2 regions of the Streptomyces sp. NPDC051987 genome follow, and region 1 is predicted to be linked to the other one. Evidence: riboswitches for the same ligand, from Rfam matches in the RefSeq annotation. Region 1 holds a riboswitch; the other holds the start of a gene.
The links. A riboswitch is a leader RNA that binds a small molecule or an ion and turns the genes downstream of it on or off. The one in region 1 is predicted to bind cyclic di-AMP.
Positions count from the first base shown of each region.

Region 2: it holds a riboswitch for cyclic di-AMP, as region 1 does, so the genes downstream of both, AB0M11_RS31810 (M23 family metallopeptidase) here and AB0M11_RS07405 (transglycosylase family protein) in region 1, are expected to answer to the same signal.

Region 1 is NZ_JBFAXI010000009.1:1,294-7,577, reverse strand. It holds gene AB0M11_RS07425 (SurA N-terminal domain-containing protein) at 1-6, shown strand, start outside; gene AB0M11_RS07420 (nucleoside triphosphate pyrophosphohydrolase) at 258-1,199, shown strand; gene AB0M11_RS07415 (cytochrome P450) at 1,196-2,506, shown strand; gene AB0M11_RS07410 (transglycosylase family protein) at 2,633-3,661, shown strand; cyclic di-AMP (ydaO/yuaA leader) riboswitch at 3,844-4,018, shown strand; gene AB0M11_RS07405 (transglycosylase family protein) at 4,023-4,703, shown strand; gene eno (phosphopyruvate hydratase) at 5,118-6,284, shown strand, end outside.
Region 2 is NZ_JBFAXI010000082.1:12,813-19,096, forward strand. It holds gene ribA (GTP cyclohydrolase II) at 1-386, opposite strand, end outside; gene AB0M11_RS31790 (MarR family transcriptional regulator) at 540-1,061, opposite strand; gene AB0M11_RS31795 (dihydrofolate reductase family protein) at 1,128-2,249, shown strand; partial or broken gene AB0M11_RS31800 (alpha/beta hydrolase) at 2,497-2,643, shown strand; tRNA gene AB0M11_RS31805 (tRNA-Met) at 2,710-2,783, shown strand; cyclic di-AMP (ydaO/yuaA leader) riboswitch at 3,055-3,215, shown strand; gene AB0M11_RS31810 (M23 family metallopeptidase) at 3,223-4,257, shown strand; gene AB0M11_RS31815 (aldo/keto reductase) at 4,393-5,349, shown strand; gene AB0M11_RS31820 (PrsW family intramembrane metalloprotease) at 5,453-6,284, opposite strand, start outside.

The sequences.
Region 1 (6,284 bases):
GCCTAGGGGCCGCCCGGCGCCGGGGAAGCGGCAGCGGATCGGGCAGCGGATCGGGCAGCGGATCGGGCAGCGGATCGGGCAGCGGATCGGGCGGTCATACGATCAGTTGATCGTCCCTGGCCTGTGGATGAACCGCGAGGTCGGCGGCGGCGGTGCGTTACGTTCGGAGCGTGAACACCACCAGGCCCGAACCCACCACCCCGGAACCCGCTCCGGCCGCCCGGTCCGCCACGTCCGACACGGCCGACGCAGGCCGGATCGTCCTGCTCACCACCAGCCACCGGGTCGCCCCCGGCCTGCTGTCCTGGCCCGCCTGGCAGGCGCTGCGCGCGGCGGACCGCGTGCTGTGCGCGGACGGCGCGCACCCCCAGCTGCCGTACCTGCGCGAGGCCGGGACCGCCGTGGACGAGGCCGCGCCCACCGCCGAGGAGCTGGTCGACGCCTGCGTCGGCGGCCGCACGGTGGTCGTCGTCGCGACGGGTGAGGGCGAGCCCGCCCTCACCGACGGCCTGGCCCGCCTCGCCGGCTCCGGCCGGGTCCGGATGCCCGAGCTGGAGCTGCTCCCCGCCTCCTACGACCTGCCCGGTGCCCGCCTCCTCGACCTCGTCCAGGTCATGGACCGGATCCGTGCGGAGTGCCCCTGGTCCTCCCTGAAGACCCACGAGGGCCTGGCCAAGTACGCCATCGAGGAGGCGTACGAACTCGTCGAGGCGATCGAGGAGGGCGACCGCGACGAACTGCGCGAGGAACTGGGCGACGTGCTCCTCCAGGTCGTCTTCCACGCGCGGATCGCCCAGGAGGACCCGGACGCCCCCTTCTCCATCGACGACGTGGCCGGAGGCATCGTCGCGAAGCTCATCCACCGCCACCCGCACGTCTTCGGCGACGCGACCGCCTCCACCCCGGAGGAGGTCAAGGAGCACTGGCTGCGCACCAAGGCGATAGAGAAGCAGCGCGCGTCGGTGACGGACGGCGTGCCCCTCGCGCAGCCGGGCCTCGCACTGGCGGCGAAGCTGGCCTCCCGGGTGCGCACGGCGGGACTGGACGTGCCGCTGCCACAGGCCCAGGGCATCGGCTACGAACTGCTCGCGCTGGCGGCCCACGCCGAGGCGGAGGGCATCGACCCGGAGGCGGCCCTGCGCGCGGCGGCCCGGTCCTACCGGGACGCGGTGCGGGCGGCGGAGGGGGTGCAGAGGTGACCTCCGCCGCACCCGAACTCTTCACCTGGGAGTTCGCGACGGACCCCTACCCCGCCTACGCCTGGCTCCGCGACAACGCCCCCGTCCACCGCGCCACTCTCCCCAGCGGGGTGGAGGCCTGGCTGGTCACCCGCTACACCGACGCGAAACAGGCACTCGCCGACCCGAGGCTCTCCAAGAACCCCGCGCATCACGACGAGCCCGCGCACGCCAAGGGGAAGACCGGCATCCCGGGTGAGCGCAAGGCCGAGTTGATGACGCACCTGCTGAACATCGATCCGCCGGACCACACCAGGCTGCGGCGGCTGGTGAGCAAGGCGTTCACGCCACGCCGGGTGGCCGAGTTCGCGCCGCGGGTGCGGGAGCTGACCGATCGGCTCATCGACGGGTTCGCGGCCGACGGGTCCGCCGACCTCATCCACGAGTTCGCCTTTCCGCTCCCCATCTACGCCATCTGCGACCTGCTCGGCGTTCCGCGCGAGGACCAGGACGACTTCCGGGACTGGGCGGGGATGATGCTGCGACATACGAAAGCAGGGCAGGCGGGAGGGCCGCGGGGCGGGGTCGCGCGGTCCGTGAAGAAGATGCGCGGATATCTGGCCGAGCTGATCCACCGCAAGCGGGAGGCGCTGTCCGCCGAGGCCGCTCCCGGCGAGGACCTCATCTCCGGGCTCATCCGGGCCTCGGACCACGGCGAGCACCTCACCGAGAACGAGGCCGCGGCCATGGCCTTCATCCTGCTGTTCGCGGGTTTCGAGACGACCGTCAACCTGATCGGAAACGGGACGTACGCCCTGCTCACCTACCCCGAGCAGCGCGTCCGGCTGCAGGACTCCCTCGCAGCCGGCGAGCGCGGCCTGCTGGAGACAGGTGTCGAGGAGCTGCTGCGCTACGACGGGCCGGTGGAGCTGGCCACCTGGCGGTTCGCCACCGAGCCCGTCACCATCGGCGGCCGGCGCATCGCGTCCGGCGACCCGGTTCTGGTCGTCCTGGCCGCGGCGGACCGGGACCCGGAGCGGTTCGCCGAGCCGGACACCCTCGACCTCGCACGGCGCGACAACCAGCACCTCGGGTACGGCCACGGCATCCACTACTGCCTGGGCGCCCCGCTCGCCCGCCTGGAGGGCCAGACCGCGCTCGCCGGCCTGCTCACCCGCCTCCCCGATCTGCGACTCGCCGTGGACGAGAGCGAGTTGCGGTGGCGCGGCGGGCTCATCATGCGCGGACTGCGCACCCTCCCCGTGGAGTTCACGCCGAGCCCGTACCGGCCCACCTCGGCAAAAGGTGATCAGCGCTCAACTCTGTGATCTTCACGTGATCTACGCGGCATTAACTTGTGACAAGTGATCGTCTGTCGATACGTTCACTCATCAGCGCGGCGCCCCTGCGGGACCCGCCGCGCTGGTCACCGCTGTCGCTCGAAAGGTTTCCGCATGCTCTCCGGGAACGGTCGTCACCGTCGCCCCCGTCAGGCTCCGGCCCTCCTCGTCGCGGCCGGGGTGACCGGCTCCGCCATCGCCATCCCGCTCCTCGGCGCGGTGAGCGCCCACGCGGCCGACGGCTCCACCTGGGACCAGGTGGCCGAGTGCGAAAGTGGCGGCTCCTGGAGTGCCGACAGCGGCAACGGCTACTACGGCGGCCTCCAGATCTCCCTGGACGACTGGGACAAGTACGGGGGGACGGAGTACGCCGCGACGCCGGACCAGGCGAGCCGTTCGCAGCAGATCTCGGTCGCCGAGAAGATACTCGCCGACCAGGGCACCAAGCCCTGGCGGACCTGCGCCCTGCTCGCCGGGCTCTCCTCCGACGACGCCTCGGTGAACGTGGACACGGGGCTCGGCGGGTCGAGTGATTCGTCTGCTTCCTCCGACTCGTCGGACTCGTCCTCCGGGCTGTCGGACGCGTCGTCCTCCGCCGGCTCCGGTTCCGGCTCCTCCCCGGGCGCCACGGTCTCCGGGAGTGACTCCGGAGCCCCCTCCCCGAGCGCGAGCGCGGGCGGTGACGCCACGGCGGATACCCCCAGCAAATCCGCCAAGACCGACAAGTCGGATTCCTCCAGCTCGAACTCCGGCTCCAGCTCCGACTCCGGGACCGCGAAGGCGGGTGAGGATCCCGTCACGGCCGAGGCCGACGACTCGGACAATTCGTGGCAGACCGGGGGTTCTTGGAGTCTGGTCGACACGGGTGCCGTCAGTGGCGGTGGCAAGCATCGCGGTGGCTCGGCGGACGAGAACGTGACGAACGGTCAGAGTGCCACCTCCTCCGGACGGCACGCCTCCCGGGACGACGACACCTACACCGTCCGCGAGGGCGACACCCTCGCCTCCATCGCCGACTCCCTTGACCTCGACGGCGGATGGCGTGCGCTCTATGCCGTGAACAAGGCCGACATCGGTGCCGACCCGAACGCCATCGCCCCCGGTCAGACCCTGAAACTCGGCGGCGAACCGGGCGAAAAGTAGCGAGAGTTGACGTCCCGTTTCGGGTCTGATGTCCGGTTTGGCGAAAGTGTGGGATGAGTCTCAGAAGCCCTGATCATCTTTGAAATTCACCTGATGCCCTGTTTACGGTCGAGGCCGCTCGTCACCACGAGCCCCGGCTGTCGCAACGCCGAGTCCTGCCAGCGGCCGTCCGGGAACAGTCGTCGCGTCAAGCGCCGTAGGCAGGAGCGGGGGACCCAAGGTAAGTGCCGGGGCCGGCAGTCGAGGCTGCCGATCCGGCTCGGGGTGAAGCCGCGCACCGACACACGGGTGTGCGGCCGGGCAACTCAACCGGCCCGAACCCGACAGCTCACCTCGCAGGCGTCGGTGAGGGGATCGATCCATGCTGTTTTCCGGCAAGGGCAAGCACCGCCGTCCGTCCAAGGCCGTCCGCGCCATCGCCGTCGCCGGTGTCACCGGCGTCGCCGTGGCCGCTCCGCTGATGGCGTCCGGCAGCGCCTCCGCGGCCACCGCCTCCGAGTGGGACGCCGTCGCCCAGTGCGAGTCGGGTGGCAACTGGGCCATCAACACCGGCAACGGCTACTACGGCGGTCTGCAGTTCTCCGCCTCCACCTGGGCCGCGTACGGCGGCACGCAGTACGCCGCGCAGGCCAACCAGGCCACCAAGGCGCAGCAGATCCAGATCGCCGAGAAGGTCCTCGCCGCCCAGGGCAAGGGCGCCTGGCCGGTCTGCGGCAAGGGCCTGTCCGGGGCCGCCTACGTCGGCGGCAGCTCCAGCAGCTCCAGCTCGTCGAGCAGCAGCGCCGGCAGCCGCTCGACCGACACCCAGGCCGCCTCCCGCTCCGCCGAGCGCCCGGCCGCCAAGAAGACGGTCACCACCCCGACCGGCAAGAAGGTCAAGAAGGGCGACGGCGAGTACAAGGTCGTCAAGGGCGACACCCTCAGCTCGATCGCCGAGAAGCACAAGGTCAAGGGTGGCTGGCAGGCGCTGTTCAAGCTGAACAAGGACATCGTCGAGGACGCCGACGTCATCTACCCGGGCCAGCAGCTCCACCTGAAGTAAGGGCCGCGCCCGCAGCGCCGCGCGTACTCGGCGGCGCCCAGCTGGGCCACAGCTCCCGCACAACCGTGGTCCCCATAGTGGAGACCGCGTGAGGACCACCCCCGTCCCCACAGCCCCCCGCTCCGGTGCGTCTCCCCCCGTACGCACCGGAGCGGGGTTTCTCTTTGCCGCCGTCGAGCCGTCCGGGCGCCCCGTCGGCCCGCCGTTCCCCTTCTTGGTCCGCTCTTCTTCCGTTCTTCATCGGCCCCCCCTTTGTTCCGCACGTGAACAATGAGTACCGTCTGTGTGTCCACGGGCCGGTCGGTCGTGCCGGCCGACGGGCCCGGGACGGTTAGGCTCTAGTCGCAAGGCTGAGCAAGGGCCGCCGAGGCCCACGTGCGCCCCGCACAACCAGCGTCACATCCCAAGAAGGAGATGCTCGTGCCGTCCATCGACGTCGTCGTAGCCCGGGAAATCCTGGACTCCCGAGGCAACCCCACGGTCGAGGTCGAGGTCGGCCTCGACGACGGCAGCACGGGTCGTGCCGCCGTCCCGTCCGGCGCCTCCACCGGCGCCTTCGAGGCCATCGAGCTCCGTGACGGCGACCCCAACCGCTACCTGGGCAAGGGCGTCGAGAAGGCCGTCCTCGCCGTCATCGAGCAGATCGGCCCGGAGCTGGTCGGCTACGACGCCACCGAGCAGCGCCTGATCGACCAGGCCATGTTCGACCTGGACGCCACCGACAACAAGGGCTCGCTCGGCGCCAACGCCATCCTCGGCGTCTCCCTCGCCGTCGCGCACGCCGCCTCCGAGGCGTCCGACCTGCCGCTGTTCCGCTACCTCGGCGGCCCGAACGCGCACCTGCTGCCCGTCCCGATGATGAACATCCTCAACGGCGGCTCGCACGCGGACTCCAATGTCGACATCCAGGAGTTCATGATCGCCCCGATCGGCGCGGAGTCCTTCTCCGAGGCGCTGCGCTGGGGTGCCGAGGTCTACCACACCCTCAAGAAGGTCCTGAAGAACAAGGGCCTGTCCACCGGCCTCGGCGACGAGGGCGGCTTCGCCCCGAACCTGGAGTCCAACCGCGCCGCGCTGGACCTCATTCTGGAGGCCATCAAGCAGGCCGGTTACGTCCCCGGCGAGCAGATCGCGCTCGCGCTCGACGTCGCCGCGTCCGAGTTCTACAAGGACGGCAAGTACGAGTTCGAGGGCAAGTCCCGCTCGGCCGCCGAGATGACCGAGTACTACGAGGAGCTCGTCGCCGCGTACCCGCTGGTCTCCATCGAGGACCCGCTGTTCGAGGACGACTGGGCCGGCTGGAAGGTCATCACCGACAAGCTCGGCGACAAGGTCCAGCTCGTCGGCGACGACCTGTTCGTCACCAACCCGGAGCGCCTGGCCCGGGGCATCGAGGAGGGCACCGCCAACGCCCTGCTGGTGAAGGTGAACCAGATCGGTTCCCTGACCGAGACTCTGGACGCCGTCGAGCTGGCCCAGCGCAGCGGCTTCAAGTGCATGATGTCGCACCGCTCCGGCGAGACCGAGGACGTCACCATCGCCGACCTGGCCGTCGCCACCAACTGCGGCCAGATCAAGACC
Region 2 (6,284 bases), on a different contig from region 1:
AGGGCGGCGTTCGCCTCGTAGGTGTCCAGGCCCTGGTCCTGGAGGGCGTAGGCGTCGAGCTTGTTGTAGAGGCCGATGCCCCGGCCTTCCTGGCGCAGGTAGAGCAGGACGCCGCCGCGGTCGGCGATGCGCTCGACGGCCTCGCGCAGCTGGGGGCCGCAGTCGCAGCGGGCCGAGCCGAAGACGTCGCCGGTCAGGCACTCGGAGTGCAGGCGGACCAGCGGGAGGGCGCCGGGGGCGGGCTCGCCCAGGACGACGGCGACGTGCTCCTGACCGTCGGTCAGTCCGTGGAAGGTGACGAGCTCGGCGTCGACGCTGTAGCCGTCGGCGAAGCGCAGCGGGACCCGGACACGGGCGCGCTGGGTGGCGGCGGGGAAGTCGGTCATCGGGTTCTCCAGTGTCCGGGTGCAGGACGGCAGTCCCGGTACGGGACGTCGCGGGTGCCTGCTTCAGATTTGAAGCAGATCCACGGAGGGAACCCTACCTCATGCTTTAAATTTGAAGCAACAGATTACCCCGAGGTTTCGCGAGTCCCGGTTTCACGAACCGGAACAGGGGGACGAGCGACGCCGCCACGGCACCTCGTCCGACGTCGGCCTGGGGGCCTCGTCGCCCTCCAGCGCCCGCGCGATCGCCGAACCGATCGTCTCCAGCTGCTCCACCTGCTCGTCGGAGAGCTGGTCGAAGACCGCCGCCCGCACCGTCTCCACGTGCCCCGGTGCCGTGCGCTCCAGCACCGCCATGCCCTCGTCGGTCAGGATCGCGAAGCTGCTCCGCTTGTCCCACTGGCAGTCCTCGCGCCGGATCAGCCCGTCCTTCTCCAGCCGCGTCACGGCGTAGGTCAGCCGGCTCCGGGTGATCTTCGACTTCTCGGCGAGGTCGGTCATGCGCAGCCTGCGCTCCGGCTCCTCGGCGAGGTTGGCGAGGATGCCGTAGTACAGGTGCGGCATGCCGGCGTCCTGCTGGAGCTGCCGGTCGATCGCGTCCTCCAGGAGGTGCGTCGCCGCCATGAACGCGCGCCACGCGCGCTGCTCCTTGGGAGTGAGCCAGCGAGTCTTCATGCACCCAGTGTAGGTTTGTTTCAAACTTTAACCAAGACTGCCCGTCCCCGGGAGTGAGCGCGTCCGATGCCCTACCCCTACGTCCTGCTCTCCGCCGCCGTCTCCCTCGACGGCTACCTCGACGACACCGGCCCCGACCGGCTGCTGCTCTCCTCGCCGGCCGACTTCGACCGCGTCGACGAGGTGCGGGCGTCCGTCGACGCGATCCTGGTCGGCGCCGGCACCATCCGCGCGGACAACCCGCGGCTTCTGGTCAACGACCCGGATCGGCGCGCGGCCCGGCTGGCGGCGGGCAGGCCGGAGTACCCCCTCAAGGTCACGGTCACCGCGACCGGAGAACTGGACCCGGAGGCGAAGTTCTGGCACACGGGCGGCGCGAAGGCCGTCTACACGACGGACGAGGGCGCGGAGCGGGCCCGGGTCGCGGCGGACGTCGTGTCCCTGGGCCCGGAGCTCGACTGGCGGCGCCTCCTGGAGCACCTGCACGACGTGCGGGGCGTCCGGCGCCTGATGGTCGAGGGCGGCGGCACGGTCCACACCCAGCTCCTCCAGCAGGGCCTGGCCGACGAGCTCCAGCTGGTGCTGGCCCCGCTCTTCGTCGGCGATCCGAAGGCCCCGCGCCTGTTCGGGCCGGGCGGCTACCAGGCCGGGCGGCTGCGGCTCCTGGAGACCCGCCGTATCGAGGACGTCGTCCTGACCCGGTACGAGCCCACGGCCCCGGGCACGGGCGCGGTGCCGTCCGCCGCCGACCGCCACTGGCTGCGGCTCGCCTGCGAACTGGCGGCCGACTGCCCGCCCTCCCCGACCGCGTTCAGCGTCGGCGCGGTGGTGGTCGCGTCCGACGGCACGGAACTGGCCCGCGGCCACTCCCGGGAGGCCGGCGATCCCGTGGTCCACGCGGAGGAGGCGGCCCTGGCCAAGATCCCCCCGGCCGACCCCCGCCTGCCCGGCGCCACGGTCTACACCAGCCTCGAACCCTGCACCCGCCGCGCCTCCCGTCCGCACCCCTGCGCCGAGCTGATCCTGCGGGCCGGGGTACGGCGGGTGGTGACCGCCTGGCGCGAGCCGGACACGTTCGTGACGGCGGCCGACGGGACGGGGGCGTTGCGCGAGGCGGGGGTGTCGGTGCTGGTCCTGGAGGAGTACGAGACGCCGGCGAAGGCACCGAACGGGCATCTTCTCGGGTGAGGGGGAGACCGAGGGGGGAGATCGAGGAGGGGCGGGCCGCGGTGCTTTTGCGGGTGCGGGTGCCTGGGGGTGCTCGCACAGTTCCTCCCCCAGCCTTCGGCCGGGGGGACCCAGCACCCCTTCGGGGCACGTTGCGGCAGCGCCCCTTCAGGGGCGCGGGGAACTGCGCGACAAGCCCCCACCGGCCCGCGGCCAGGTACCGCGCCACCGGGCCCAGGGTCAGCATTCCGCTGGCGGCGCCGGCGTGTGGGGCGCGCAGCTCGGCTACGACGCTCCCGGGGTGTGGAAGGCCTGGGCGCCGGACCTGGACCACCAGCTGACCCGCGCCGGGCATTGCATGGCCGAAGAGGCACCCGACGAGATCGCGGCCACGATCGGGGGCCTGCCGGCCCGGAACCTGCACCGCTTGTTTAACCCGTGCGACTCCCGGTCTTCGGATGGCGTATGCTGGTGTCACCGACGCGGGGTGGAGCAGCTCGGTAGCTCGCTGGGCTCATAACCCAGAGGTCGCAGGTTCAAATCCTGTCCCCGCTACTGAAGCCCAGGGCCGGAATCCGATGCATGCATCGGATTCCGGCCCTGAGTCGTATCCAGCGCTCCGTGGACGTGGTCACCACCGATACCTGTGGGACTCCTGAGCCGAGCCGCGCGCCTCGTCGACTCGACCGTTTTTGACCGGTCATGGCAGGTAAGTCCAGGCTTTGAAAGCTTAATGATCAAGGCCAACAGCTTGGAAACTGATAGCCGGGTCTATTAACGTTCGATAACGCAGCGCGGTCGTCCCAGCCGTCACCCGAGACGGCTCCGTGCGCACGCGCCGAATCCCGCAAGGGAACCGGGGAACCACCACCTTGGGGTGAATCGCACGTCTACCGCCGGGTACGAAACGGCAGGTATACGCGCGTAGGAGACCTTCCTGCTCCGAACCCGTCAGCTAACCCGGTAGGCGGCGGAAGGAAAGGAGTGCGCCCGCGTGGCGTCCAACCCGCCTGCTCCCACAGCCCCGTTCGTGCCCAGCCAGCGCCGACCCGACACCTTCGGCTACGGCGGCTACCGCTCCGACGAGGGCCCCTTCGAGGAGTGGAACCCCACCGAGGAGTCCCTCGCCGCGGTCCGCGGCCGGCACCGGGTCACCAAGCAGAAGGGCGGCGGCCTCGCCCGCAGCTCCACGGTTCTCGGCGTCGGCGTCATCGCTGCCGTCGGCGCGGGCGGCATGGCCAGCGCGAACACCGGCAAGCCGCCGGTCTCCATCTCCCTGTCCGACCTGCCCTCCTCCGTCAGCTCCCTGCTGGGCGAGGACAGCGGTCACCAGGCCGTCCAGACCGCCCTCAGCAGCGTCACCACGGCGGCCGCCACCGACGCGGACTCCTCCGCGGACGCCGGTGAAGCGCTGCGCAGCCGGATCATCGCCCAGGCCGCGCAGCAGCAGAGCCAGCTCGACACCAAGGCCGGCGCCAAGGCCGCCGCCGCCGCCGACAAGGCGCTCGCCGCCGCCGAGGCCAAGGCGGAGAAGGCGGCCGCAGCGAAGGCCGCCGACGCCAAGGAGAAGGCCGAGGCGTCCGCGAAGCAGAAGGCCGAGCAGGCCCACCTCGCCGAGCTGGCCAAGCAGTACACGCTGCCGGTCGTCTCGTACACGCTCACCGGCACCTTCGGCCAGGCCGGCTCCATGTGGTCCTCCGGCTACCACACCGGCCTCGACTTCGCCGCGCCCACCGGCACGCTGATCAAGGCCGTGCACAGCGGCACGGTCACCGAGGCGGGCTGGGCCGGGGCCTACGGCTACCGCACGATCATCACCCTCGACGACGGCACCGAGCTGTGGTTCTGCCACCAGTCCTCGATCGGCGTGAAGGTCGGCCAGAAGGTCGCCACCGGCGACGTCATCGGCCGCGTCGGCGCCACCGGCAACGTGACCGGCCCCCACCTCCACCTGGAGGTCCACCCGAACGGACAGGCCACCGCCATCGACCCGATGGCCTGGCTGCGCGGCAAGGGCCTCAACCCCTGACCCGGACGGGCCGCGAGACCTTTACAAGACCCGACACCTCTACAAGACCCGACGCCTTTGCAAGAACCGACGCCTTTACAAGAACTTCGTGTTGCGCCGGGATGGGGCGTGCGGGGACGCGTGTTGAAGTGGGGCATGACTGGTTCTTCCGCATCCCTCCGCAAGCTCGGCGCCTCCGACCTGGAGGTCTTCCCGCTCGCCCTCGGCGGTAACGTCTTCGGCTGGACCGCCGACGAGGCCGCCTCGTTCGCCGTGCTCGACGCTTACACCGCCGCGGGCGGCAACTTCGTCGACACCGCCGACTCGTACTCGGCGTGGATCGAGGGCAACAAGGGCGGCGAGTCCGAGACGATCATCGGCAAGTGGCTCAAGGCGCGCGGCAACCGCGACGACGTCGTCATCGCGACCAAGGTCAGCCAGCACCCCGAGTACCCGGGCCTGTCCGCCGCCAACATCAAGGCCGCCGCCGACGCGTCCCTGCGCCGTCTGGGCACCGACCGCGTCGACCTGTACTACACGCACTTCGACCAGCCCGAGGTCCCGGTCGAGGAGATCATCGGCGCGCTGGACGAGCTGGTGCGGGCGGGCAAGGTCCGGCACATCGCCGCGTCCAACATCACGCCGGAGCGGCTCCAGGAGTCCCTGGACTTCTCCGACCGCGAGGGCCTCGCCCGCTACGTCGCCCTCCAGCCCCACTACAACCTGGTCTCCCGCGACACCTACGAGGGCCCGCTGCAGGACCTGGCCTCCCGCACCGGCCTCGCGGCCGTCCCCTACTTCGCCCTGGCGTCCGGCTTCCTCACCGGCAAGTACCGGCCCGGCACGACGGTCGACAGCGCGCGAGCGGGCCGGGTCGCCCAGTACGCCGAGTCGGAGCGCGGCCAGAAGGTCCTGGCGGCCCTCGACGAGGTCGCCGCGGCCCACGAGGCCCCGATCCCCACGGTCGCCCTGGCCTGGCTGGCGGCCCAGCCCACCGTCACGGCCCCGATCGCCTCGGCCCGCACCCTCGACCAACTCCCGCCGCTGCTGGGCGTGGCAGAGCTGACCTTGACGGACGAGGACCTCAACAAGCTGACGACAGCCTCCGCCTGACGGCCCGCGCCCGGCGGCCGCCGGCGACTTCTCCTGCGCCGCGACACCGCTCAGCCACCACGGCGCGTCCCGGCGGTGCCGTACCCTCCGCGGCCTCGGAGCGCTAGCTCCGGTACGGGTTGTACGACGGGTACGGCACCGCCGCCCCCTGCCACCCCGGGACGGGCGCCCCGTAAGGCGACGGCACGTGAGCGGCGTACCCCGGCCAGCCGCCCGGCGCGGCCGTCCGGGCCGCGTACTCCAGGGCCGGCCGCACCAGCTCCCGTCGGCCCCACAGCTCCGCCAGCAGCTCCCGCTCCCGGACCACGAAGTCGGCCCCCGCCCGCCCCCGCTGCCCCCGGCGCCGCAGCAGCGCCAGCGTCGTCGCGTACCCCTCGTACTCGGCGACCGACCTCCCCGCCGCCTTCCCGAAGTGGTACGAGGCGTACTCCCGGGCCATCTGCCGCGCCCGCATCGACCCGAGCACGAACGGCTCGGCCGCCCCCAGCCACCCCGCGTAGACGTACGCCGGCAGCTCTTCCCGCACGGTGCGCAGCTCACGCTGGCGCGTCCACACGGCCAGCCAGGTCAGCAGTCCGAACGTCGGCACCATGAACATGGTGTAGACGGCGAAGAAGCCGAACTGGCCGAACGTCGACGACCCGTTCCAGAACGCGTGCATGCTCATCGCCAGCAGCAGCCCGGCGAGCGGCACCAGCACCCGCCGCGTCCGCTGCCGCTCCCCGGAGAGCGCGGCGATGCCGAAGCCGATGCCGGTGAGGACGGTGAAGAGCGGGTGCGCGAACGGGGACATCACGATGCGCACGAAGAAGGTGGCGGCGGTGACGGAGGCGATCCCGCTGTCACCGGTCAGCTGGTCGGTCCCGAAGGCCGTGCCGAGGTAGAGGATGTTCTCGGTGAACGCGAACCCGGTGGCGGTGACCCCGGCTATCACC